DNA from 3 places in the Hydrogenophaga sp. RWCD_12 genome. Region 3 is predicted to be linked to each of the others. Evidence: predicted binding sites of a transcription regulator. Region 3 holds the regulator's gene; each other region holds the start of a gene.
What was found. Region 3 encodes sigma-54, which starts transcription at its own class of promoters, with help from an activator protein. Its sites were predicted from a motif close to TGGCANGNAANCTGCTTT; they were not measured.
Positions count from the first base shown of each region.

Region 1: ACLIJ1_RS01240 (nitrate- and nitrite sensing domain-containing protein) is a predicted target of sigma-54. The motif match lies at 6,138-6,155, and genes of this name have one in related genera.
Region 2: ACLIJ1_RS15445 (phenol hydroxylase subunit) is a predicted target of sigma-54. The motif match lies at 6,154-6,171, and genes of this name have one in related genera.

Region 1 covers NZ_JBKIXC010000001.1:248,253-255,734, forward strand. The annotation lists gene nirB (nitrite reductase large subunit NirB) at 1-1,479, opposite strand, end outside; gene ACLIJ1_RS01225 (ABC transporter ATP-binding protein) at 1,490-2,290, opposite strand; gene ntrB (nitrate ABC transporter permease) at 2,287-3,213, opposite strand; gene ACLIJ1_RS01235 (CmpA/NrtA family ABC transporter substrate-binding protein) at 3,235-4,506, opposite strand; gene ACLIJ1_RS01240 (nitrate- and nitrite sensing domain-containing protein) at 4,852-6,108, opposite strand; gene ACLIJ1_RS01245 (hypothetical protein) at 6,296-7,482, shown strand, end outside.
Region 2 covers NZ_JBKIXC010000004.1:12,521-20,002, forward strand. The annotation lists gene ACLIJ1_RS15410 (dienelactone hydrolase family protein) at 1-293, opposite strand, end outside; gene ACLIJ1_RS15415 (SDR family oxidoreductase) at 418-1,176, shown strand; gene ACLIJ1_RS15420 (MaoC family dehydratase) at 1,177-1,704, shown strand; gene ACLIJ1_RS15425 (MarC family protein) at 1,759-2,379, shown strand; gene ACLIJ1_RS15430 (hypothetical protein) at 2,398-3,120, opposite strand; gene ACLIJ1_RS15435 (GntR family transcriptional regulator) at 3,201-3,923, opposite strand; gene ACLIJ1_RS15440 (sigma 54-interacting transcriptional regulator) at 4,188-5,867, opposite strand; gene ACLIJ1_RS15445 (phenol hydroxylase subunit) at 6,203-6,403, shown strand; gene ACLIJ1_RS15450 (aromatic/alkene monooxygenase hydroxylase subunit beta) at 6,450-7,445, shown strand; gene ACLIJ1_RS15455 (MmoB/DmpM family protein) at 7,457-7,482, shown strand, end outside.
Region 3 covers NZ_JBKIXC010000006.1:363,296-370,777, reverse strand. The annotation lists gene ACLIJ1_RS22870 (THUMP domain-containing class I SAM-dependent RNA methyltransferase) at 1-1,086, opposite strand, end outside; gene rpoN (RNA polymerase factor sigma-54) at 1,212-2,843, opposite strand; gene lptB (LPS export ABC transporter ATP-binding protein) at 2,856-3,638, opposite strand; gene lptA (lipopolysaccharide transport periplasmic protein LptA) at 3,635-4,285, opposite strand; gene ACLIJ1_RS22850 (thiol:disulfide interchange protein DsbA/DsbL) at 4,424-5,062, opposite strand; gene ACLIJ1_RS22845 (SPOR domain-containing protein) at 5,138-5,836, opposite strand; gene argS (arginine--tRNA ligase) at 5,850-7,482, opposite strand, start outside.

The sequences.
Region 1 (7,482 bases), on a different contig from region 3:
AGTGGCCGAGTAGTCGCCACCGGCCGTGAACATCAGGATCTGCTCGACCAGACCGGTGCAGGAGCCGCAGCTCGCGCTGGCCTTGGTGTGCTTCTTCACCTCGTCCAGCGTGAACAGGCCTTTGTCCTTGATGGCCTTGCAGATCGCGCCCTTGGTCACGCCGTTGCAGCCGCAGACCTCGTCGCTGTCTTTCATCGCGGCGGCCTTGTTGTGGCCCTGGTGGCCCACGTCGCCGATGTTCGATTCGCCGAACATCAGCTTGTCGCGGATGTCGCTGACGGTGCGGCCTTCGCGCAGCAGCTTGAAGTACCAGCTGCCGTCCACCGTATCGCCGTACAGGCAGGCGCCGACCAGCCTGTCGTCCTGGACGACCAGCTTCTTGTAGACGCCGCCGACAGGGTCGCTCATGACGATCTCTTCCGTGCCTTCGCCACCGGTGAAGTTTCCGCAGGAGAACAGGTCGATGCCTGTCACCTTGAGCTTGGTCGAGGTGAGCGATCCGGTGTAGCGGCCGATGCCGAACTCGGCCAGGTGCGTCGCGAGTACCTTGCCCTGCTCGAACAGCGGCGCCACCAGGCCATACGCAATGCCGCGGTGCGCCGCGCATTCGCCCACCGCGTAAATGCGCGCATCGGTCACCGTCTGCAGCGTGTCGCTGACCACGATGCCCTTGTTCACATGCAGACGCATGCTCTCGGCCAGCGCGGTGTTGGGCCGGATGCCCACGGCCATCACCACCAGATCGGCCGGTACCTCGTTGCCGTCCTTGAAGCGGATCGCCTTGACCCTTCCATCCTCGTCGCCCACCAGCTCCTGCGTCTGCGCGCCGATCAGGAACTGCATGCCGCGCTCTTCCAGCGACTTCTGCAGCAGCTTGCCCGCCACGTCGTCGAGCTGGCGTTCCATCAGCCAGGGCGCGACGTGCACCACGCTGACGGTCATGCCGCGCTTCATCAGGCCGTTGGCCGCTTCCAGGCCGAGCAGGCCGCCGCCGATGACAACGGCATGCTTGTACTGGGTGGCCGCGTCGATCATGGCCTGGGTGTCTGCGATGTCGCGGTAGGCCAGCACGCCCTGCAGGTCCTTGCCGGGGATCGGCAGGATGAAGGGGTTGGAGCCGGTGGCCATGATCAGGCGGTCGTACCCGGCCGAGATCTGCTCGCCATTCGGACCGACCGAATGCACGATGCGTTTGACGCGGTCCACCTCGGTCACCTTGTGACCGGCGTGCAGAGTGATGCAGTGGTCGGTGTACCAGGACCAGTCGTTGAGCACGATCTCGTCTAGCGTCTGCTCACCCGCGAGCACCGGCGACAGCAGGATGCGGTTGTAGTTCGGGTACGGCTCGGCGCCGAACACGGTGACTTCGTAAAGGTCCGGAGCGATCTTGAGCAGCTCTTCGAGCGTGCGCACACCGGCCATGCCGTTGCCGACCATCACCAGCTTCATCTTTGCCTTGGGGTTCGCGCGCATGTCCATGGCAGCCTCCTCAGGCGACTTTTTCCACATGCGACTGGCGCGTGTAGAGGAAATCGATCACGGCCTTGCGGTACTGCTGGTACTGCGGGTCGTCGGCCAGGGCCACGCGGTTGCGCGGGCGCGGCAGCTCGACGCTCAGCACTTCACCGATGGTGGCGGCCGGGCCGTTGGTCATCATCACGATCTTGTCGGACAGCAGCACGGCCTCGTCCACGTCGTGCGTGACCATGACCACGGTGGCGTGGGTCTTGGCGACGATCTCCAGCAGCTCGTCCTGCAGCTTGGCGCGGGTCAGGGCGTCGAGTGCGCCGAAGGGTTCGTCCATCAGCAGCACCTTGGGTTCCATCGACAGGGCCCGGGCGATGCCCACGCGCTGCTTCATGCCGCCAGAGATTTCGCCGGGGCGCTTCTGCGCGGCGGCGCTCAGGCCCACCAGGGCCAGCGCGGCCTCGGTGCGTGCTTTCAGTTGCGCCTTGTTTTCTGTGGCGCCAAACACCCGTTCGACGGCGAGGTAGATGTTCTCGAAGCAGGTCAGCCAGGGCAGCAGAGAATGGTTCTGGAACACCACGCCGCGCTCGGGGCCGGGGCCGGCGATTTCCTTGTCGGCGCACAGCAGCACGCCGCTGGTGGGCGTGGTCAGGCCGGCGATCAGGTTCAGCAGCGTGGACTTGCCGCAGCCCGAGTGGCCGATGAGGGCGACGAACTCGCCCTTGGCGACGCTGAGGTGGATGTCCCTGAGCGCCGGGAAGAGGCCCTTCTTGGTCTTGAAGGTCTGGTCGACGTTCTGGATGTCGATGTACTTCGTGTTCATGCCTTCACCTCTTCATAGGTAAACAGGGACGCCAGCTTGATGAGCGCGAACTCCAGCAGCAGGCCGACGATGCCGATCACGAAGATGGCGATGATGATCGACGAGACGTTGAGGTTGTTCCACTCGTCCCAGACCCAGAAGCCGATGCCCACGCCGCCCGTCAGCATTTCGGCCGCCACGATCACCAGCCAGGCGGTGCCGACGGCCAGTCGCACGCCGGTCAGCAGGTAGGGCAGCACGGCGGGGAACAGGATCTTGGTGAAGATCTTCCATTCGCTGAGGTTGAGCACGCGGGCCACGTTCATGTAGTCCTGCGGCACGCGCTGCACGCCCACCGCGGTGTTGATGACCATGGGCCAGATCGAGCAGATGAAGATGGTCCAGATGGCGGCCGGGTTGGCGCCCTTGAACACCAGCAGGCCGATCGGCAGCCAGGCCAGCGGCGACACCGGGCGCAGCAGGCTGATCAGCGGGTTGAACATGCGCGAGAGGAACACCGAGCGGCCAATCGCAAAGCCCGCCGGAATGCCGACCAGCGCAGCCAGGCCGAAGCCGACCGCCACCCGCTTGAGCGAGGACAGGATGTTCCAGCCGATGCCCTGGTCGTTCGGGCCGTTGCTGTAGAACGGGTCGGAGAACACCTTGACCGCTTGCGCCCAGGTTTCGGCCGGCTTGGGAATGCCGCTGTTGGAGGTCGACGCGATGCCCTGCCAGACCAGCACCAGCAGCGCCAGACCGAGGATGGGCGGCAGCACCGCCATCCAGAAGCCGCGCCAGTCGCGCGCCGGTTTCTTCGGTGCTGGAGCGGCCGTCTCGGCAGCGGTGACGGGCTGGGTCATGGGCTTGGCGGGTGAGGTCGGTGCGGCGCTGGCGGTCGGCACGGTGGACGCCTCCAGCGGTGAGTGAAAAACAGCGGCAACCATGGTGGTTCTCCTTGGCGGGAATCAGGCCTTGACCTTGAACGAGTCGGCGTACTTCTTCGGGTCCTTGCCGTCCCAGACCACACCGTCCATCAGCTTGCTGCTGCGCATTTCGGACGGCGGCAGCGGCGTGCCCGAGGCGGTGGCGGCCTGCTTGTAGATGTCGATGCGGTTGACCGCCTTGGCCACGGCGAGGTAGTCCGGGTGGTCCTTGAGCAGGCCCCAGCGCTTGTGCTGCGTGAGGAACCACATGCCGTCCGACAGGTAGGGGAAGTTCACCGCGCCGCCGTCGAAGAACTTCATGAAGTTCGGGTCGTCCCAGGTCTTGCCCAGGCCGTTCTGGTAGCGGCCCAGGATGCGCTGGTTGATCGCGTCGACGCCGGTGTTGACGTACGACCGCGAGGCAATCGTCTCGGCCATCTTGTTCTTGTTGGACAGCCCGCTGTCGATCCACTTGCCGGCTTCCAGGATGGCTGCCGTCACGGCGCGCGCCGTGTTGGGGTACTTCTGGCAGAACTCGGCCGTGGTGCCCAGCACCTTCTCGGGGTGGTCTTTCCAGATGTCCTGCGTGGTGGTGGCGGTGATGCCGATGCCGTCGAGGATGGCGCGGTGGTTCCAGGGTTCGCCGACGCAGTAGCCGTCCATGTTGCCCACGCGCATGTTGGCCACCATCTGCGGTGGCGGCACGGTGATGACCTTGGCGTCCTGCATCGGGTTGATGCCGTTGGCCGCCATCCAGTAGTAGAGCCACATGGCGTGCGTGCCGGTGGGGAAAGTCTGGGCGAAGGTGTATTCGCGCTTCTCGGCGGCCATCAGCTTGGCCAGGCTGGCGCCGTCCACCGCGCCCTTGTCGGCCAGCTTCTTCGAGAGCGTGATGGCCTGGCCGTTGCGGTTGAGGTTCATCAGCACGGCCATGTCTTTCTTGGGGCCGCCGATGCCCATCTGCACGCCGTAGATCAGGCCGTACAGCACATGGGCGAAGTCCAGTTCGCCGTTGACCAGTTTGTCGCGCACGCCGGGCCAGCTCGCTTCCTTGCTGGGCACGATCTTCACGCCGTACTTCTTGTCGATGCCCAGTTCGGCCGCCATCACCACGCTGGCGCAATCCGTCAGCGGGATGAAGCCGATCTTGACCTCGGCCTTTTCGGGGGCGTCGGAGCCGGCCGCCCAGACGCCGCTGTGGCCCAGGGTCGAGAAGAAGGTCGCAGCGGCCGCGCCCTTCTTGATGAAGTCGCGGCGCGAGCTGTCAGCGGCGGGGGCGGCGGTCTCGGATGTCGTGGCGCGGTGGTCGGTCATGCTCAACTCCTTAGAAGAAAAAACTGAAAAAGCAAATCCGGAAAACAAAAACGGCGTCCATTTCGGGACCCCGTTGCGGGGGTCGAGAAATGGACGCCGTTGTCCTGTGTGTCTTGAAAGACGGTCGGGATGGTGTGCCGCCGTTGGCACGTCCCGTTGCGTCACCTGATGCAGGGACCGTGCCAGGCCGAGGGTTTGTACCCATACTGGCGGCAGTGCACGCGTAAGTGCTTGATTTGAAAGAGATGGCCTTGCCGGCCCGGGCGGCGATCGCTCCGGTGGCAGAGCATCAATCTGGTGCGCAGACCGGGCGGGGCACGCTATTTGTGCACCGCCCCAGAGCTGTCAGCGCTTGCCGGACGGCAGGATCTCGGCCATGGCCAGCACGGCCTGCGCCACGTCCACCAGGCGCCGGTTCTGGTTCATCGCCATCTGGCGCAGGGCGGCATGCGCTTCGTGTTCGCTGAACTGGCGGTGTGCCATCAGCAGTCCCTTGGCGCGTTCGACCAGCTTGCGCTCGTTCAGACTCGCGCGCACCGTGTCCAGCTCGTCGCCCATCTGCTGCAGCCGCTGGCCCTGTTCGTGCACGAGTTCCAGGATCGAGCGGTCGACCTGCGGCCCATAGCCCTGCACCGGGGGTGTCGGCGCCGCCTGGCTGTCGCCGAAGAAGTCGCTGCTGCCTGGCAGCGCCGGGCCGGCTTCTTCCCATTGACGCAGGCTCTCCAGTTCGTGCTGCGCTGCTTGCAGGCGATCGCGGCAAAGGGCCTCCAGCTCGGCGGCCAGCGCGTCTTCGACCGTCTTCATGGCGTCCATGTGCGCGGTGCAGGCGTCGAACCAGACCTGGCTCAGGGCGGTGTCCAGCGGGCCGCCCGGCAGGGAGGTCGCGAGGATGCGGCGCAGCCGCTCCAGCGAAGCCAGGGTGTCATGGCGCTGCACCGCCTTCCAGGCCTCGCGCAGCGGCTCGCTGGCGAAATCGGCGAACACTTGCAGGCAGCGTTCCTGCGAATCGATCAGGTGCAGCAGCCGCTGTTGCCCGTCTGGCCCCGCCGTGCCGGAGGCGAACAGCGCGGAGCCGGTGGCGCGCTCCTGGCCGGCGAACTCCTTGCCCTGCATGAAGTTGAAGAGGGCGACCAGGCGGCGCGAGATGCCGGGGTCGGAGGCGCTGTCGGCCGCCTCGAACACCACCGCCAGCAGGCCCTGGATCAGGCGGATGTAGCCGTCGGTGGCCCGCGCGGCGTTCCACTGGCGGGTCTGCACCCGCTGGCGCAGCACCGGCAGTGCGTCCAGGCCCTGCAACACATAGGCAATGCGGCCGAACAGGCGCGTGCCGTGGCCGGCGCGGGCAGAGTCTGTGTCCAGCGAGTCGAAGGCGGCCCGCACCTCGGCCTGCAGCGCGTCGCAATGCGTAGTCTGTGCCAGGCGTTCATCGGCCCAGCGCTGGCCCTGCGAGGCCAGATAGAGGTTGGACAGTCCACGCTCGCGCTGCAGCGCGTGAATCAGGCGACCGGTGGCGTTGACCAGGGCACTGGTCAGCGCGAGCTGTTCCAGCCCGGCGATTTCTCCGCGCTTGGCGGCGATGAGGAAGCTGAAGGCCGATTTCATCGGTGTGTCGGGAATGGCATGAAAAACACTTGGCAATAAGCGTGCCATCGTGCACGAACCGTGCGGCCGGTCGGGCGCAGCACGCCGCCTGTCAGCCTCAAAGGCTCTTGCGGCTCACCACCCCCGCCGCATCGGGTCCAATCCACTCTTTGCACACGATTTGGACATGGTGTCCGGGGGATTGAACATGGGTTGGATGTCACGGCGTTGTGCCTGGGTAGCGGTGGTTTCGGCGGTCTGGCTGGCCGGATGTGGTGGTGGCGCGCAGACCACCGACGCACAGACCAAGTCGCTGCAGACCGTGGCGGTGACACCCAAGGTGGCCGACGCCGAACGCGTGGCGGTTTTCCGGTTTTACAACACCGGCGCCGGCGTGCACTTCTACACCTCCAGCGTGGACGAGCGCGAGCAGGTCTACCGCACCGCGACCTACATGGAGCCGGAAGGCGAAGCGTTTTTTGCCGCCAGCGTGCCCTCGGCCGGCGTGAGCCCGGTGTACCGCTTCTTCAATTCCCAGACCGGCGTCCACTTCTACACCATCAGCGAAGAAGAAAAGAACACGGTGCAGGCCAGCCTGCCCCAGTACCGCTACGAGGGCATCGCCTACTACGCCAGCCTGACACCGGCTGCCGGCTTCACCCCGCTGTACCGCTTCTACCTGAAGGGCAAGGGTGTGCACTTCTACACGGCGAGCGCCGAAGAGAGCCAGTCGGTGCAAGCCAATCTGGGTGCGACCCACCAGTACGAAGGCATCGGCTACTACGTGATGACCGCCGCCTGCGGCTCGCCGCCCTGCGGTGTGGTCGGTCCGAACCGCCCTCGCGTGTTTATTCCGCTGACCGGAAACAACGACCTGGCCACCAACGCGGCATTTGATGCGCAGTGGAGCTATGTGCGCCAGAACGCGCATGGCATCTGGGGCAACAACGCAGGCATCACCGATCCCGAGAGCGCCAGCCTGATTCGCAAGCTGAACACCCGCAAGCTGATCACCGAATACCCGGTGCCGTCGCCAGGCAGTGCGTGGCTGCCCCTGGAGGCGTTCACCAACATCCAGCGCCTGTACCCCGACATCCTGCTCAACCCCGAGGCGATCGCGTTCTACACCAACCAGCCCAGCCAGTGGAACGGCCGCACCATCGCGCAGGCGGAAGCGATCTACACCGACTCCTCGGCGCCGGCCACCCAGCGCTACCACGACGTCTACACCGGCTGGCAGCCGCAGAACTTCGACGCGGGCAGCAGCTTGTACCTGTACGCCAACCCGGCCGCGATCCTGGCCTTCCGCAGCAGCGAAGGCACCTTTGTCGAATGCCCGGTGAACCTGTGCGCCAGCGGACCGTTCGGTGACATGTTCCGCCGCGCGATCCGCGA
Region 2 (7,482 bases), on a different contig from region 3:
AGCACGCCCGGCGCCGGCAGCGCCTCGACCGCGGCCTTCAACGCCATGCCTTCGCCCATGTCGGCCTCGGTGTAGCCCATTTCGACACCCGGTTTGACGCGGTGGAAGGTGGACGGCGCCACCACGAAGTAGCCCTGTGCGGCGTAGCCGTCGGCCACTTCACGGATGTGGCTGTTTACGCCAAAGATTTCCTGCAGGACCACGACCCCGCCCTTGGACTGCACGGCGGGTTGTGCCACGTAGGCAGGAAAATCGAAGCCGTCGGCGGAAGTGAGTTGAACGAAGCTGCCCATGTTGTCTCCGGATGTTGTGGTGAGGCCGGTCCGGTGCGCGACGCACGCGGGGCACCGACCTGCGGTAAGTTTCGACAGACGCGTGTTGTAACCGCAAACGCCATGTCCGGCAGGAGGAAACGGGATGAGCACAGGATCTGCAGGTGTGTTGCTGGTCACCGGCGGCAGCCGGGGCATCGGCGCGGCCACTGCACTGCTGGCGGCGCGCCAGGGCTGGTCGGTGGCCGTGAACTACCAGGGCAATTCGCTGGCGGCCGACGAGGTCGTGCGGGGCATCCGGGAAAGCGGCGGCACGGCGATCACGGTGCAGGCCGACGTGAGCGACGAAGCGCAGGTCCTGCGCATGTTCGAGAAGGTGGATGCCAAACTGGGGCAGCTCACCGGGCTGGTCAACAACGCGGGCGTGGTGGACGTGACCGCGCGGGTCGACGAGATGAGCGCCGCGCGCTTCAAGCGCATGTTCGACATCAACGTGTTCGGCAGCTTTCTCTGCGCCCGCGAAGGGGTGCGCCGCATGAGCACGCGGCACGGCGGCGAAGGCGGGTCGATCGTCAACCTTTCCAGCGCCGCCTCGCGCCTGGGATCGCCGGGCCAATATGTGGACTACGCGGCCAGCAAGGGCGCCATCGACGCTTTCACCATCGGCCTGGCCAAGGAAGTGGCGGCCGAGGGCATCCGTGTCAACGCCGTGCGACCGGGTCTGATCGAGACCGAGATCCACGCCTCGGGCGGCCTGCCCGACCGGGTGAACGACCTCAAGCACCTGGTGCCCATGCAGCGCGGGGGCACGGCCGACGAGGTGGCGCAGGCGATTGTCTGGCTGCTGTCGCCCGCCGCGAGCTACACGACGATGACCCTGATGGACGTTTCCGGAGGACGCTGAATGACCGCCACGACACCCGAACAAAGCCCGCACATCCAGATCTGGTGGGAAGACCTGGACGTCGGCCAGACCCGCGACCTCGGCACGATCTCGCCCACGCGCGACGAGATCATTGCCTTCGCCTCGCAGTTCGACCCGCAACCGTTTCACCTGAGCGAGGCCGCGGGCAAGGCCTCGGTGTTCGGCGGCCTGAGCGCCAGCGGCTGGCACACCTGTGCGATGGCGATGCGGCTGATGGTCACCAATTTCCTGCACCAGACATCCAGCCTCGGCTCGCCTGGGCTGGAGAGCCTGAAGTGGACCAAGCCCGTCTACCCGGGCGACGTGCTGCGGCTGCAGCACACCATCACCGAGAAGCGCGGCATGACCAAGCGGGCCGATGTCGGCCTGGTGCGCACGGTCTGGGAAATGTTCAACCAGCACGGCGACAAGGTCCTGCACATGGAAGGCTATGGCATGTTCCGTCGCAGGACACCTGAGCCCCCAGGCTCCACCGCTGCGCGGGTCGCTGCCCCCCATGGGGGCTGATCCGGCTTGGGACGGCCCGGCGCCGGATCGACCGACCGACCGCACAATAGCGGGATGGATTTCAAGCCCCTGATCACGCTGCTGGCCATCGTCAACCCGCTGGCCATCGTTCCCTTTTTCATCCACTACACGCAAGGCTTCAGCTCGGCGCAGCGCAAGCGCACCATCCTGATCTCGTCGTTCAGCGCCTTCGCGGTGATCGCCATCTGTGCGGTGATCGGCCTGCAGATCCTGGAGTTTTTCAGCATTTCGCTGGCGAGTTTCCAGGTCGGCGGCGGCATGCTGCTGCTGACCTCGGCGCTGTCGATGCTGAACGCGCAGCCGGCCGAGGCCAAGGCGACGCAGGGCGAGGTCGACGACGCGGCGACCAAGGCCTCGATTGCGGTCGTGCCGCTGACGATTCCGCTGCTGACCGGCCCGGCCACCATGTCCACGGTGGTGATCTACGCCGACCAGGCCAAGACCTTCTTCCAGCACGCGGCCCTGGTGGGCTACGGCGTAGTGATCGCTCTGGCCACCGCCGTGTGCTTCGCGGCGGCCAAGCCGATTGCGCGCTTTCTGGGGCAGACGGGCATCAACGTGATGACGCGGCTGATGGGCCTGATCCTGGCGGCTCTGGCGGTCGAGGTGATGGCCGCCGGCCTGGTCAAGCTGTTCCCGGCCCTGGGCGGCTGACCTGGCCGGCGCGCGGGATCAGCCGAACTTGATGAACAGCTTGCTGTAGGGCGCCTTGACCTGGCCGATCGCCTTCTCGATCTGCGCCTTGTCACCGGAGGCCACCGCGGCGTTCAAGGCCGCCACCGAACGCGTCACCGCTCCCAGCAGTTCCTTGAATTCGGGCGAAGCCTGGACCGCTGCGGGCGCCTCGGACGAGAGCCGCTCGGACAGGTAGCCCAGCACGCCGGCCTGCGCGGCCAGCTTGGGCGAGCCGTCTGCGGCCTTGAGCCACTTCGGCCCTTCGTCCAGCAGGTGCTCCATCTGCGCGTGGTACGCGTTCATGTGGTCGCTGTAGACGATCACCTGGTTCTGGCGGCGCAGCTCGCTCAGCAGGTCACGCACCGACTCCAGCGTGGCGTGTGCCTCGGACAGTTTGCCGGCGGCCACCTGCTGCGCAGCGGTGGCGTAGTACCCGTCGACGCCCGTCAGCGTCTTCGCCATCAGCGCGTCGTTGGCATAGGGCACCGTGGGCTGGGACTTCACCAGCTGGGTCACCTGCCCCCAGGCCTGCTGCGCCTGCTTGAGCGCCTCGGCCGACTCGGCAGCCTGGCCCGAATTGGTCTTGAACAGTGCCGCCCGATAGGGGGCATACGCCTTTTGAACGGCATCGGTGACCGGGTCGGCGGACCACACGGCCGTGGTGAGGGAGCTGGCGATCAGACAGAGGGCGAGCGAAGCGGAGCGGCGAAGAGACGGCATCAGAGGCTTTCGGTTGGAGAGGATTTCATGATACCCCCACCCGTATCAAAGACAAGCCACTTTACCGCACGGAAACACAGTCACCGGCCCTCGGCGTACCGGGTCAGGATGTCGCAGGTGAGCCGGATGTGGGCCTCCAGCGCCAGCGCGGCGCGCGCCTCCTGCCGCGCCAGCGCCGCGGCGAAGATGCCCTCGTGTTCGGCGTGCACGTCGCGGTCGAAGCCGGGCGTCGCGCCGAGCCGGATCGCGACATGCCGGTAACGCTCGCCGTGGCGGTAGAGGATGTCCAGCAGGTGCCGCGTCCAGGGCGAGCTGTATCCGGCGATCAGCGCCTCGTGGAAGCGCCGGTTGGCGCGTTCCCAATGCTCGGGGTCGCGCCCCGCGCCGCCGGACTCGGCCACGCTCAGGCCCGCAAAGCTTTCGCGCACCGACGCCTCCCAGGCCGCATCCCCCTGCCGGATTGACTGGCGCAGCGCCTCGGTCTCCAGCCGCACGCGGGTGTCGGTCAGGTCGCGCAGGTCGTCCAGCGAGATGGCGCTGACGCGGTAGCCCCGCTGCCCTTCGACCGTGACCAGCGCATCGGACACCAGCAGCGCCAGCGCTTCGCGCAGCGTGCCGGCGCCGACGCCATAGTCGTCCTTGAGGTGCTCGACACGCAAGCGCTGGCCGGGTTCGAGCCGGCCGCAGACGATGTCGTGGCGCAGGCCGCGGTAGGCGCGCTCGGTGAGGGTGCGCGGCTCGGGCTCTTCGCTGCGCGGCGCAGGACCGGCGGCGTGGCCGGGTTGGAGCAGGTCTTGCAGCATGGCGTCCCTTCAGTCGGCGCAGGGCCGCCCCAAGGCGACGGCAACCCCCTCGGGGGGCAGCGAAGCACACGGAGTGGCGAGCGTGGGGGTCATATCAGTCGGCGCAGGGCCGCCCCAAGGCGACGGCGGCCCCCTCGAGGGGCAGCGAAGCACACGGAGTGGCGGGCGTGGGGGTCATATCAGTCGGCGCAGGGCCGCCCCAAGGCGACGGCAGCCCCCTCGGGGGGCAGCGAAGCACACGGAGTGGCGAGCGTGGGGGTCATATCAGTCGGTGTCGGTGGCTTGTTCGCGCTTGAGCCGGTAGGCCAGCTGCGCCCGGGTCAGGCCCAGCAGCCGCGCCGCGCCCGAAAGGTTGCCGCGGCTGCGCTCGACCGCCAGCGCAAGCACGCGGGCTTCGAGCGATTCGATCGGCATGCCGCTGTCGAGCACGCGCTCGCACAGCAGCTCTTCGTCCTGCGGCGCACGGCGCGCCAGGTGACCCTGCGGGTCCAGGCCGTCGTGGGCCACGTCGGGCTGGTTGGGAAACAGGTGCTCGGCCTCGATCACGCCACCCTGCGCCGCCAGGATCACGCCCCGCTCGACCAGGTTCTCCAGTTCGCGCACGTTGCCCGGCCAGTCGTGCTTCACCAGCGCCTGCAGCGCGCGGTCGCTGAACCCGTCCAGCCGCTTGTGGTGCAGCGCGGAGAAGCGCGCCAGCAGGTGGCCCGCCAGCGGCTCGATGTCCGACTGGCGTTCGCGCAGCGGCGGGATGCAGATCGGGTAGACGTTCAGGCGGTAGAAAAGGTCGCGGCGGAACTGGCCGCGCGCCACCGCGGTCTCCAGGTTGACGTTGGTCGCCGCCACCAGGCGCACATTGACCTTGCGCGTGCTCTCGCTGCCCAGGCGCTCGATCTCGCCCTCCTGCAGCACCCGCAGCAACTTGGCCTGCGCCGGCATCGGCAGGTCACCCACTTCGTCGAGAAACAGGGTGCCGCCTTCGGCGCGCTCGAAGCGGCCGGCCCGCGCGGCGTGGGCGCCAGTGAAGGCACCTTTTTCCACACCGAACAGTTCGGCCTCGATCAGCTCGGCCGGCAGCGCCGCGCAGTTGACCGCCACGAACGGCCCGGCGGCCCGCTCCGAGTGCGCGTGCAGCGCGCGCGCGAAGCGTTCCTTGCCCACACCCGTCTCGCCGGTCAGCAACACCGTGACCTGGGTGCTGGCGGCGCGGCGCATCAGGTCGTGCGCGCGCTGAAAGCCCGGCGACGTGCCGACCAGCATGCCGCCCGACTCGGCCGGCTCCAGACTGCTCTTGAGCGCTTCGACCTGCTGACTCAGCGCCGCCATCTTCTCCAGCAGCGAGTCGTCCTCGAAGTACTGCCGGTGCGCGTCGCCGTCGGGCCATTCTTCGATCGGCCGGCCCTGGATCAGGCAGTGGTCGGCGCCGCACGCGGCGCACTGCGTTTCCTTGAACAGGATCAGGCGACCCATGAACGCGCTGGTGTACCCGCTGGCGTAACCCAGCAGGGTCCAGCAGGCCGGTTCGTCGACCACCCCGTATTTCAGGCGGTGCGCATGCGCCTCCCAGGAATCGTCCCAGCGGAACTCGCCGTCGAAGTGGCCGGCGGCGGCGTCCATCTCCAGCCGGACCGGTGTCACACGCGCAGCGCCTTCGAGCATGTGCAGTTGCGGACCGACGAGGAACATGTCTTCCAGCGTCTTGGATCCCCGGGTCTTGGCCGCAAAACCGGCGTCGTGCAGCCCGCAGGCGTAACCCATGCGGGTCAGCAGCCGCCGCGCCTGTTCCTTGCCGACCGAGGTGATCAGGTCGTGACGCAGTGCCGTGAGCGCCGCCGTGTGCAGCAGCACCATGCGGCGCTCGCCCAGCCAGATCGCGCCGCTGTCGGGCTCGAAGCGCAGCAGGCGCCGCAGATCGGCGTCGGGGGGGTAGGTCAGGGAGGGGTCCAAACGTGTCTCCGGTGGTGGGCGCTCTGCGGCGCCTGGAATCTCGATATTTTCGGTGAAGTGCCCAGGAATCCGCAAGCCATGCGCATCGGACCGCCGATTGATCATTTGAGCAAACCGGTCGACCGGAGGCTCACCAATTCGTGAGTTTGTCCGCGAAACAGCGGCTGGTTTTTGATGAAACAGGCTATCGAAGCCTCAGTACCGATCCGGATGCTGCGCTGCACATCGGCCAATTGATCAGGGATTTCCCTGAAATATCGAGATTTTCGGCCAATCCGCGATCTGCTGGCACGCTGCCTGCGAAAGGGGACGTGTCCGACAACGCCCCGACCGCCATGAACCAGCCCGCCGACCAGACCCTGCCCGCCTGCGACACGTCCAAGCGTTTCGTGCGGGTGACCGAGCGCCGCGCCGACGGTCTGGTGAGCTTCGAGTTCTCGATCGGCTGGCCTGAGCTGGCGGTCGAGCTGATGCTGCCGGCCGCCGCGTTCGAGGCCTTCTGCACCGACAACAAGGTGCAGCGGCTGGACACCTGAGTTCCCGAGAGCCGTTCCACCACCATTCCAACGGAGACAAGCACCGATGAACATCGACCTGCAGGCGCGGGAGATCACGCCGCTGCGCCAGACCTATGCCCACGTGGCGCAATACATCGGCGGCGACAAGACCGCCAGCCGTTACCAGGAAGCCACCTTCGGCGCGCAGCCGATGGCCAATTTCCATTACCGGCCGACCTGGGACCCGGGCCACGAACTGTTTGACGCCGCGCGCAGCAAGATCGTGCTGGCCGACTGGTACGTGCTGCGCGACCCGCGCCAGTTCTACTACGCGACCTGGACCATGACCCGTGCGCGCCAGCAGGACGCGATCGAGGCCAACTTCCAGTTCGTCGAACAGCGCGGCATGGTCTCCAAGATCTCCGACGCACTGCGCGAGAAGGCGCTGGACGTGCTGATGCCGCTGCGCCACGCGGCCTGGGGCGCCAACATGAACAACGCGTCCATCTGCGCCTACGGCTACGGCACCGCCTTCACCGCGCCAGCCATGTTTCACGCGATGGACAACCTGGGCGTGGCGCAGTACCTCACCCGCCTGGGCCTGACGCTGGGCGACGCCGCATCGCTCGACGCTGGCAAGCAGCGATGGCTCGAAGCGCCCGAGTGGCAGGGCCTGCGCCGTCTGGTGGAAGACAGCTTCGTGGTCAGCGATCCGTTCGAGCTGTTCGTGGCGCAGAACTTCGCGCTCGACGGCCTGCTGTATCCGCTGATCTATGGCGGCTTCGTGGACGACCACGTCGCGCTGCAAGGCGGCACCGCGGTCGCGATGCTGACCAGCTTCATGCCCGAGTGGCACGACGAGAGCGCGCGCTGGATCGACGCGGTCATCAAGGCCGCTGGCGCCGAGTCGGACGCCAACCGCCGCCTGCTGGCCGACTGGGCCGGCCAGTGGATGGACCGCGCACAGGCCGCGCTGTCGCCGATCGCCCAGCTGGCGATGGGCGAGACCGGCGAGACCGTGCTCAGCGACGCCCGCGTGCAACTGCAGTCCCGCCTGGCCAAGGCCGGCATCACCGCCTGATCGGAGCCGCCATGTCCAACGTATTCATCGCCTTCCA
Region 3 (7,482 bases):
GCCCAGACCCGCCTCGGGCGCAGGCCTGGCGCCGACGGTGAAGGTGCGCGGAGCACGTTCACCGCGTTCGGCCGCCCGCACCTGCGCGTTCTGACCGGCCACGCCGGCCGCCGCGATGCGCTCGCCGTACGGCGGATTCAGCAGCATCACGCCGGGCTGGTCCGTCGGCGGCATGCGCTGCAACGCGTCGCCACCGCGCAGCTCCATCGCAAACGCCACGCCCGCGCGTTCGGCGTTGCGCTGCGCAAAGTCGACCATGCGGAACGCCACATCGCTGCCAAACACGATGGGCTTGCGGCCGGCCGGCCAGTCGCGGCGCTGTTTTGCCGCCTCATCTTTCAGTGCATGCCAGACGTGCGGCTGGAACGGCAACAGCTTCTCGAAGGCAAAGCGGCGCTGCAGGCCTGGCGCCACGTGCAACGCGATCTGCGCCGCTTCGATCGCCACCGTGCCGCTGCCGCAGCAGGGGTCGTACAGCGGCACGATGTCGTCCAGGGTGGCCGCCTCGGCGCCGTTCCAGCCCGTGGCCGCGATCATGGCCGCCGCCAGCGTTTCCTTCAGCGGGGCGTCGCCCTTGTCCTCGCGCCATCCCCGCTTGAACAGAGGCTCACCCGAGGTGTCGATGTACAGGCTGACCGTGTCGGTGGTCAGGTGGGCATAGAGGCGCACGTCGGGCCAGGTGGTGTTGACGCTGGGCCGCTCGCCGCGCCGGTCGCGGAATCGGTCGCAGACCGCGTCCTTGATCTTCAGTGCCGCGAAGTTCAGGCTCTTGAGCGGACTGTGCTGGGCCGTGACCTCGACCTTGATGGTCTGCTGCGGCGTGAACCAGATTTCCCAGGCGACCTCGCTGGCCGCGGCATACAGGTCGTTCTCGCTGCGGTAGCCGCCGTGCCAGAGCTGCACCAGCACCCGCTGCGCCAGGCGGCAATGCAGGTTGAGCTTGAGCGCATCGCGCCACGAAGCCTCCAATGCCACGCCCGCGCGCCACTTCTGCACCTCGGTCGCGCCGGTGATGCGCGTGACCTCGGCGGCCAGGTAGTCCTCCACGCCAGCGGCGCAGGGGAGGAAGAGTTGAAGCTGGTTCATGAATGGAAACCTAACGAACAAACACCGCACGTTTGGCACAGCCCCTTCCAGCGTGCACCACGGAACCGGCTTTGCCGGGCCGTTGGTGCAGCCCCCTGGGGGGTGACGCGAAGCGGCGCAGGGGGTTACAAAGCTTTCCGAAGGTTCGCGGGCGCGATGCGCAGTGCCTCGCGGTATTTCGCGACCGTGCGGCGCGCGCACTCGATGCCCTGCTCCTTGAGCAAGTCCGAGAGCTGGTTGTCCGACAGAGGCTTGGAAGGCTCTTCGGACGCGATGAACTGCTTGAGCAGGGCGCGCACGGCCGTGCTCGACGCGTTGCCGCCGGTCTCGGTGCCAAGCGACGAGCCGAAGAAATACTTGAGCTCGTAGGTGCCGAACGGCGTGGCCATGTACTTGGCGGTGGTCACACGGCTGATGGTCGATTCGTGCAGTCCCAGCTCGTCGGCGATCTCGCGCAGCACCAGCGGTCGCATGGCGAGTTCGCCGTGCATGAAGAAGTTGCGCTGGCGTTCGACGATGGCGCTGGAGACGCGCAGGATGGTGTCGAAGCGCTGCTGGATGTTCTTGATGAACCAGCGCGCTTCCTGCAGGCGCTGCTGCATGGCCGCGTGGCCCGCTTCGCCGCCGCCATCGCGACCGCGGCCACGCATGGCGTTGGCGTACACATCGTGCACCCGCAGGCGCGGCATGACCTCGGCGTTGAGCGTGACCTTGAAGCCGCGGCCGGCGCGCGTGACGATCACGTCGGGCACCACGACGTTGCGCTCGACATCGACAAAGCGCCGGCCTGGCTTGGGTTCCAGCCGCGCAATCAGCGCCAGGCCGGAGCGCACAGCCTCGTCGTCCTGGCCGGTGGTCGCGCACAGGCGCTTGATGTCGCGTTTGGCGATCAGCTCCAGCGGCTGCTCGCAGATCGCCAGGGCCGCGCGGGCCGCGGGCGTGTTGCGCAATTCCAGGATCTGCAGCCGCAGGCACTCGCCCAGATCGCGGGCACCGACGCCGGAGGGTTCCATCTGCTGCAGCCACTGCATCGCCGTGCCCAGCCGCTGCTCGATGGCTTCAACTTCTTCGAACGGCGGCTCGGTGTCGGCCGGGACCTGCGCCGAGGCCGTCAGGCGCCAGCAGGCGCGCGCCAGGTCGTGCAGGCTTTCTTCGAGGTAACCGTCGTCGTTGAGCGACTCGATCAGGAAATACAGGGCGGCGGCGTCTTCGTCGGACAGCCGCAGGCAGCGCGCCTGCTCGTGCAGATGGTCCTGCAGGCTGACCGGCTCGCGGGCCAGTTCGGCCGCGGTCGCGGTTTCATCGTCGCCGCCGGAGGCATTGTTGTTGCGCGCGGGCGCGTCACCGCCCCACTCGCTGTCGTCGGGCGCCATCTCGACCGTGCCATCGCCTTCCCAGCTCTCTTCCACGGGCGAGGCCCCGTCGAGGCGGCTCTCGACCTCGTCAGCGGCGCCACTCTCGGACGATTCGGTCGTCGATGTCCGGGTGTCGGCCTCCGGCAGGCGCGGTTCCGGCGCAGGCTGCGCAGCCTCCGCCAGTTGGTCAGCCGCTACTACTGGCGCGTCGACCGTGTCGACACCAAATTCCTCGCGCTCGGCCGTTTCTTCGCCGCGGTCCAGGAACGGGTTCTCGTCGAGCATCTGCTCGACTTCCTGCGCCATTTCAAGCGTGGACAGCTGCAACAGCCGGATCGATTGCTGCAGCTGGGGAGTGAGGGCGAGATGCTGCGAAACCCGCAGCGAGAGACCTTGCTTCATCCGCTCAGTGCATCACATGCGGAAGTTTTCGCCGAGATAGACGCGGCGCACTTCGGCGTTCTCCACGATCTCGGCGGACGTGCCGCTGGCCAGCACCTGACCATCGCTGATGATGTAGGCGTGGTCGCAGATGCCCAGGGTCTCGCGCACGTTGTGGTCGGTGATCAGCACACCGATGCCGCGCGACTTGAGGAAGCTGATGATGTGCTGGATTTCCAGCACCGCAATCGGGTCGATGCCGGCAAAAGGCTCGTCCAGCAGGATGAAACGGGGACGCGTCGCCAGCGCACGGGCGATCTCGACCCGGCGGCGCTCACCGCCAGACAGCGCGGGCGCCGGTGAAAGGCGCAGATGGTCCACCCGCAGGTCCTTGAGCAGCTCGTCGAGCCGGCTGCGGATTTCGTCTTCCGACAGCCGCTCGCCCTGCTCGTTGTGCTGCAGTTCCAGGACGGCGCGCACGTTTTGCTCGACCGTGAGCTTGCGGAAGATCGATGCTTCCTGCGGCAGATAACCCAGACCCAGACGGGCGCGGCGGTGAATCGGCAGGGATTCGATACGCTCACCGTCGAGCAGGATCTGGCCGCCGTCGGCACGCAGCAACCCGACGATCATGTAGAAAGAGGTCGTCTTGCCAGCGCCGTTGGGGCCGAGCAGACCGACCACCTCACCCTTGTCGACGGACAGCGAGACGTTCTTGACCACCTTGCGGCTGCCATAGGCCTTCTTCAGACCATGGACCTCCAGGCGGCTCTGTCCCGCCACAGCGCCCTGTGGGCTGGCGGCAATTGCGGTCACTTCTTGGGCTCGGTGATCTTGACGCTTGGACGTAGCGTGGCCGGCTCGGCCGGCTGCTGGGGAGGCGGTGTCTTGCCGGCCTTTTCCTCTTCGGGAATCGGCGTCAGCATGGCGCGCACGCGACCGGAGGGGTTGGCTGCTGTCTTGCTGTCAACCCCGCCCTTGACGGTGAACACTTCGGTCTGGCTGTTGTAGAGAATCTCGCTGCCCACGCTCTGGTCGTTGAGCTGCGTACCGCGGTAGCGGCGCAGCACGGCGCGGCCAGTGAACAGCACGGTCTGGGCCTTGCTGTCGTATTCGATGCGGTCGCCTTCGCCCTCGATCCACTCGTCCAGGCCTTCGCGCTTCTGGCGGAAGAAGCCGGGGGTGGCGGGCGTACCCACCAGCAGACCGAGCTGGTTGCCCTGGGCATCCTGGCGCACGTCCAGCTTGGAGCCGCGCATGACGATCGTGCCCTTGGTCAGCACCACGTTGCCGTTGAACACGCTGGTCTGGCGGTTCTCTTCGTAACGCAGGGCATCGGCCTCCACGTTCATGGGCTTGTCCTTGTCGGCTTTTTCCGCCTGCGCCACCCAGGGCGACAGCAGGCCGACGGCCGCAACAAACAACCAGGCGATCGGGCGGGAGGGTTTGACGTGTTGGTGCATGGCTTTTGGGGGCACAGATCTTGCATTCATTGTAGCGGTGCCAAGTGCAATTCGTGCCCTTGACAAGAGATGATTCCTGCCTGGAAACGGCAAGGCCCGCTCGGAGCGGGCCTTGTGCGATGCGAACGGGCCGATCGGTCAGCCCTTGCGGGCCTCAGCGATCAGCGAATCGGCCACCAGGAGGGTCTTGGGACCCTGACCCGGGATGTAGAAACGCCCGGCGATGCCCAGGGCGGGCGTGCCCTCGACCTGATAGGCGTCCTGCAGGCCCACGGCCTTCTGCGCCGACTTGACCGCCGCACCGTCGTAAATGGCGCTGAACTTTTCGCGGTTGACGCCCTGCTTTTCCACCCAGGCCAGGATGGCCGGCGGCGTGGTCAGCGGTAGGCGCTCTTCGTGGTATGCCTTGAATACCTTGCCATGCAGTTGCTCCAGCAGGCCCATGGCTTCGAGCGTGAAGTAAAGGCGCTGCATCGGCACGAAGTTCTGGTTGAAGGCCACCGGCACGCGGCGCACGGTCACATTCGCCGGCTGCTTCTTGATCCAATCGCTGAACACCGGCTCGAAATTGAAGCAGTGGATGCAGCTGTAGGCAAAAAACTCGACCACCTCGACCTGGCCTGCCGGGCTGTCGGTGGGGGCCGGCTTGGCCAGCCTGGTGTAGTCCGTGCCTTCCTTGAAGGCGACCCGCTGTGCCATGGCGGGCGACAGGGCCAGCCCTGTGGCCGCTGCGGCACCGGCAACCATCAGGCCACGGGAAAAATCTCGACGTTGCATGGATTCAAACTCCTTGAAATGACCCGGTTCAGGCTCGCCGGACCGGGAAAAGTTCCCCCGGGGCTGGCGCGGGGTTCAGCGCTGCACCCGCACCAGTGCGGCTTCGACACCGTTGGTTTCGAGCTGCTCGCGCGTTGCATCGGCCATGCCCTTCTGGTTGAAAGGTCCCATGCGCACCCGGAACACCTGGCGGCCAGACTGTTCGCGCTCGGTGATCGACGCTTCCATGCCCAGCATCGCCAGGCGCGCTTTCTGCGCCTGTGCCTCTTCGGCCGACTTGAACGCACCAGCCTGCACGAAATAGCTGAACGGATCGGCGCCAGCCGCCGGCGCCGGATCGGCTCCCGCCGCACCGGTCTTGGCCTTCACCAGATCGCCCAGCGGGTCGGCGCCTGGCTTCGCGGCCGCGGTGTCGGCCGGCTTGGCGTCGGGTTTGGCAGCGGCGTCCTTGTTGTCCTTGTTGTCCTTGTTGTCCTTGGCGTCCTTGGTGGAAGCCGCGTCGGTTCCAACCGGTACCTCGGGGGCTGGCGGCGTGGGCAGCGGCGGCGCCTTGTTGACCAGCCCGGCGTTCGGGTTCCAGCCTTTGTTGCGCTCGGCCTCGGCCGCGTCTTCGGCGGGCTTGCGCGTCACGCCCCGGTCCACGAACGGCACCGGCACACGGGTCACGTACACCGCCACCGACAGGGCAAGCCCCAGACCGATGAGCAGGCCGACGACGAAGCCGACCAGGGTTCCGCCACGCTGTCCGTGGGCCTGCGGGAAACGAGTGTTCATGGATCGAGGGTTCTCACATCTTCTGCGGGGCACTCACGCCCAGCACAGCCAGGCCATTGTGCAACACCTGCGCGGTTGCCCGGACAAGGGCCAGGCGCGCCAGCTTGACCTTTTCGTCGTCCACCAGGATGCGCTCGGCGTCGTAGTAGCTGTGGTAAGCCGCGGCCAGTTCGCGCAGGTAGAAGGTCACGTCGTGCGGCGCGAAGTCGTTGGCCGCCGAGGTCAGCATGGCCGGGTACCTGGCCAGCAGCAGCATCAGCGACTGCGCAGCCGGCGTGTCCAGCGGGGAGAGGTCGACACCGGCCAGCGAGGCCACGTCACCGCCCCAGGCGGCCAGCACCGAGCAGATGCGCGCGTGGGCGTACTGCACGTAGTAGACCGGGTTGTCGTTGTTCTTCTGCACCGCGAGGTCGACGTCGAAGGTGTATTCGGTGTCGGGCTTGCGGCTGAGCAGGAAGAAGCGCACCGCGTCCTTGCTGGTCCACTCGATCAGGTCGCGCAGGGTCACGTAGCTGCCGGCGCGCTTGCTGATCTTCACCTCCTCGCCACCGCGCACCACACGCACCATGGTGTGCAGCACGTAGTCGGGGTAGCCCTGGGGAATGCCCACGCCCGCGGCCTGCAGGCCGGCGCGTACGCGCGCAATCGTTCCGTGGTGGTCGGTGCCCTGGATGTTGATGACCTTGGTGAAGCCCCGTTCCCACTTGCTGATGTGGTAGGCCACATCGGGCACGAAGTAGGTGTACGAACCGTCGCCCTTGCGCATGACGCGGTCCTTGTCGTCGCCGTAGTCGGTGGACTTGAGCCACAGCGCGCCGTCCTGCTCGTAGGTCTTGCCGGCGTCCACCAGCTTCTTCACCGTGGCCTCTACGCGGCCGCTGGTGTAGAGGCTGGATTCGAGGTAATAGTGGTCAAACTTCACCTGGAAGGCCTGCAGGTCCAGGTCCTGTTCGTGGCGCAGGTAGGCCACGGCGAACTGGCGGATGCTGTCGAGGTCGTTCACGTCGCCGCTGGCGGTGAACTCGCGGTCGTCGGCGTGCACAGTCTTCTTCGCCAGGAAGTCGTTGGCGATGTCCTGGATGTAGTCGCCGTTGTAGGCGGCTTCGGGCCACTCGGCGTCGCCAGGCTTGAAGCCCTTGGCACGCAGCTGCGTGCTGGTGGCCAATGTCCCGATCTGTACGCCCGCGTCGTTGTAATAGAACTCGCGGTGGACGTTCCAGCCCTGGGTGCTGTAGAGGCTGCAGATCGCGTCGCCCAGTGCGGCCTGGCGGCCGTGACCCACGTGCAGCGGACCGGTGGGGTTGGCGGACACGAACTCGACCATGAGGCGCTGGCCGTTGGATGGCTGCACGCCGAAGCTGTCACCGGCCTGCAGCACCTCGGTCACGATGGCCTGCTTGGCTGCTGGCTTGAGGCGCAGATTGAGGAAGCCAGGGCCAGCGATTTCGATGTCGGCGACCCACTGCTGGTAGACCGGCAGGGCCAACAGTGCGGCCTTGAGCGATTCACCGACCTGGCGCGGATTGAGCTTGAGCGGCTTGGCCAGCTGCATGGCGGCCGTGATGGCGTAGTCGCCGTGGGCAGCCACCTTGGGGGATTCGAAGGCGGCCTTGTCGCCGGCGCCGGGCGAGAGCTGGTCCAGCGCC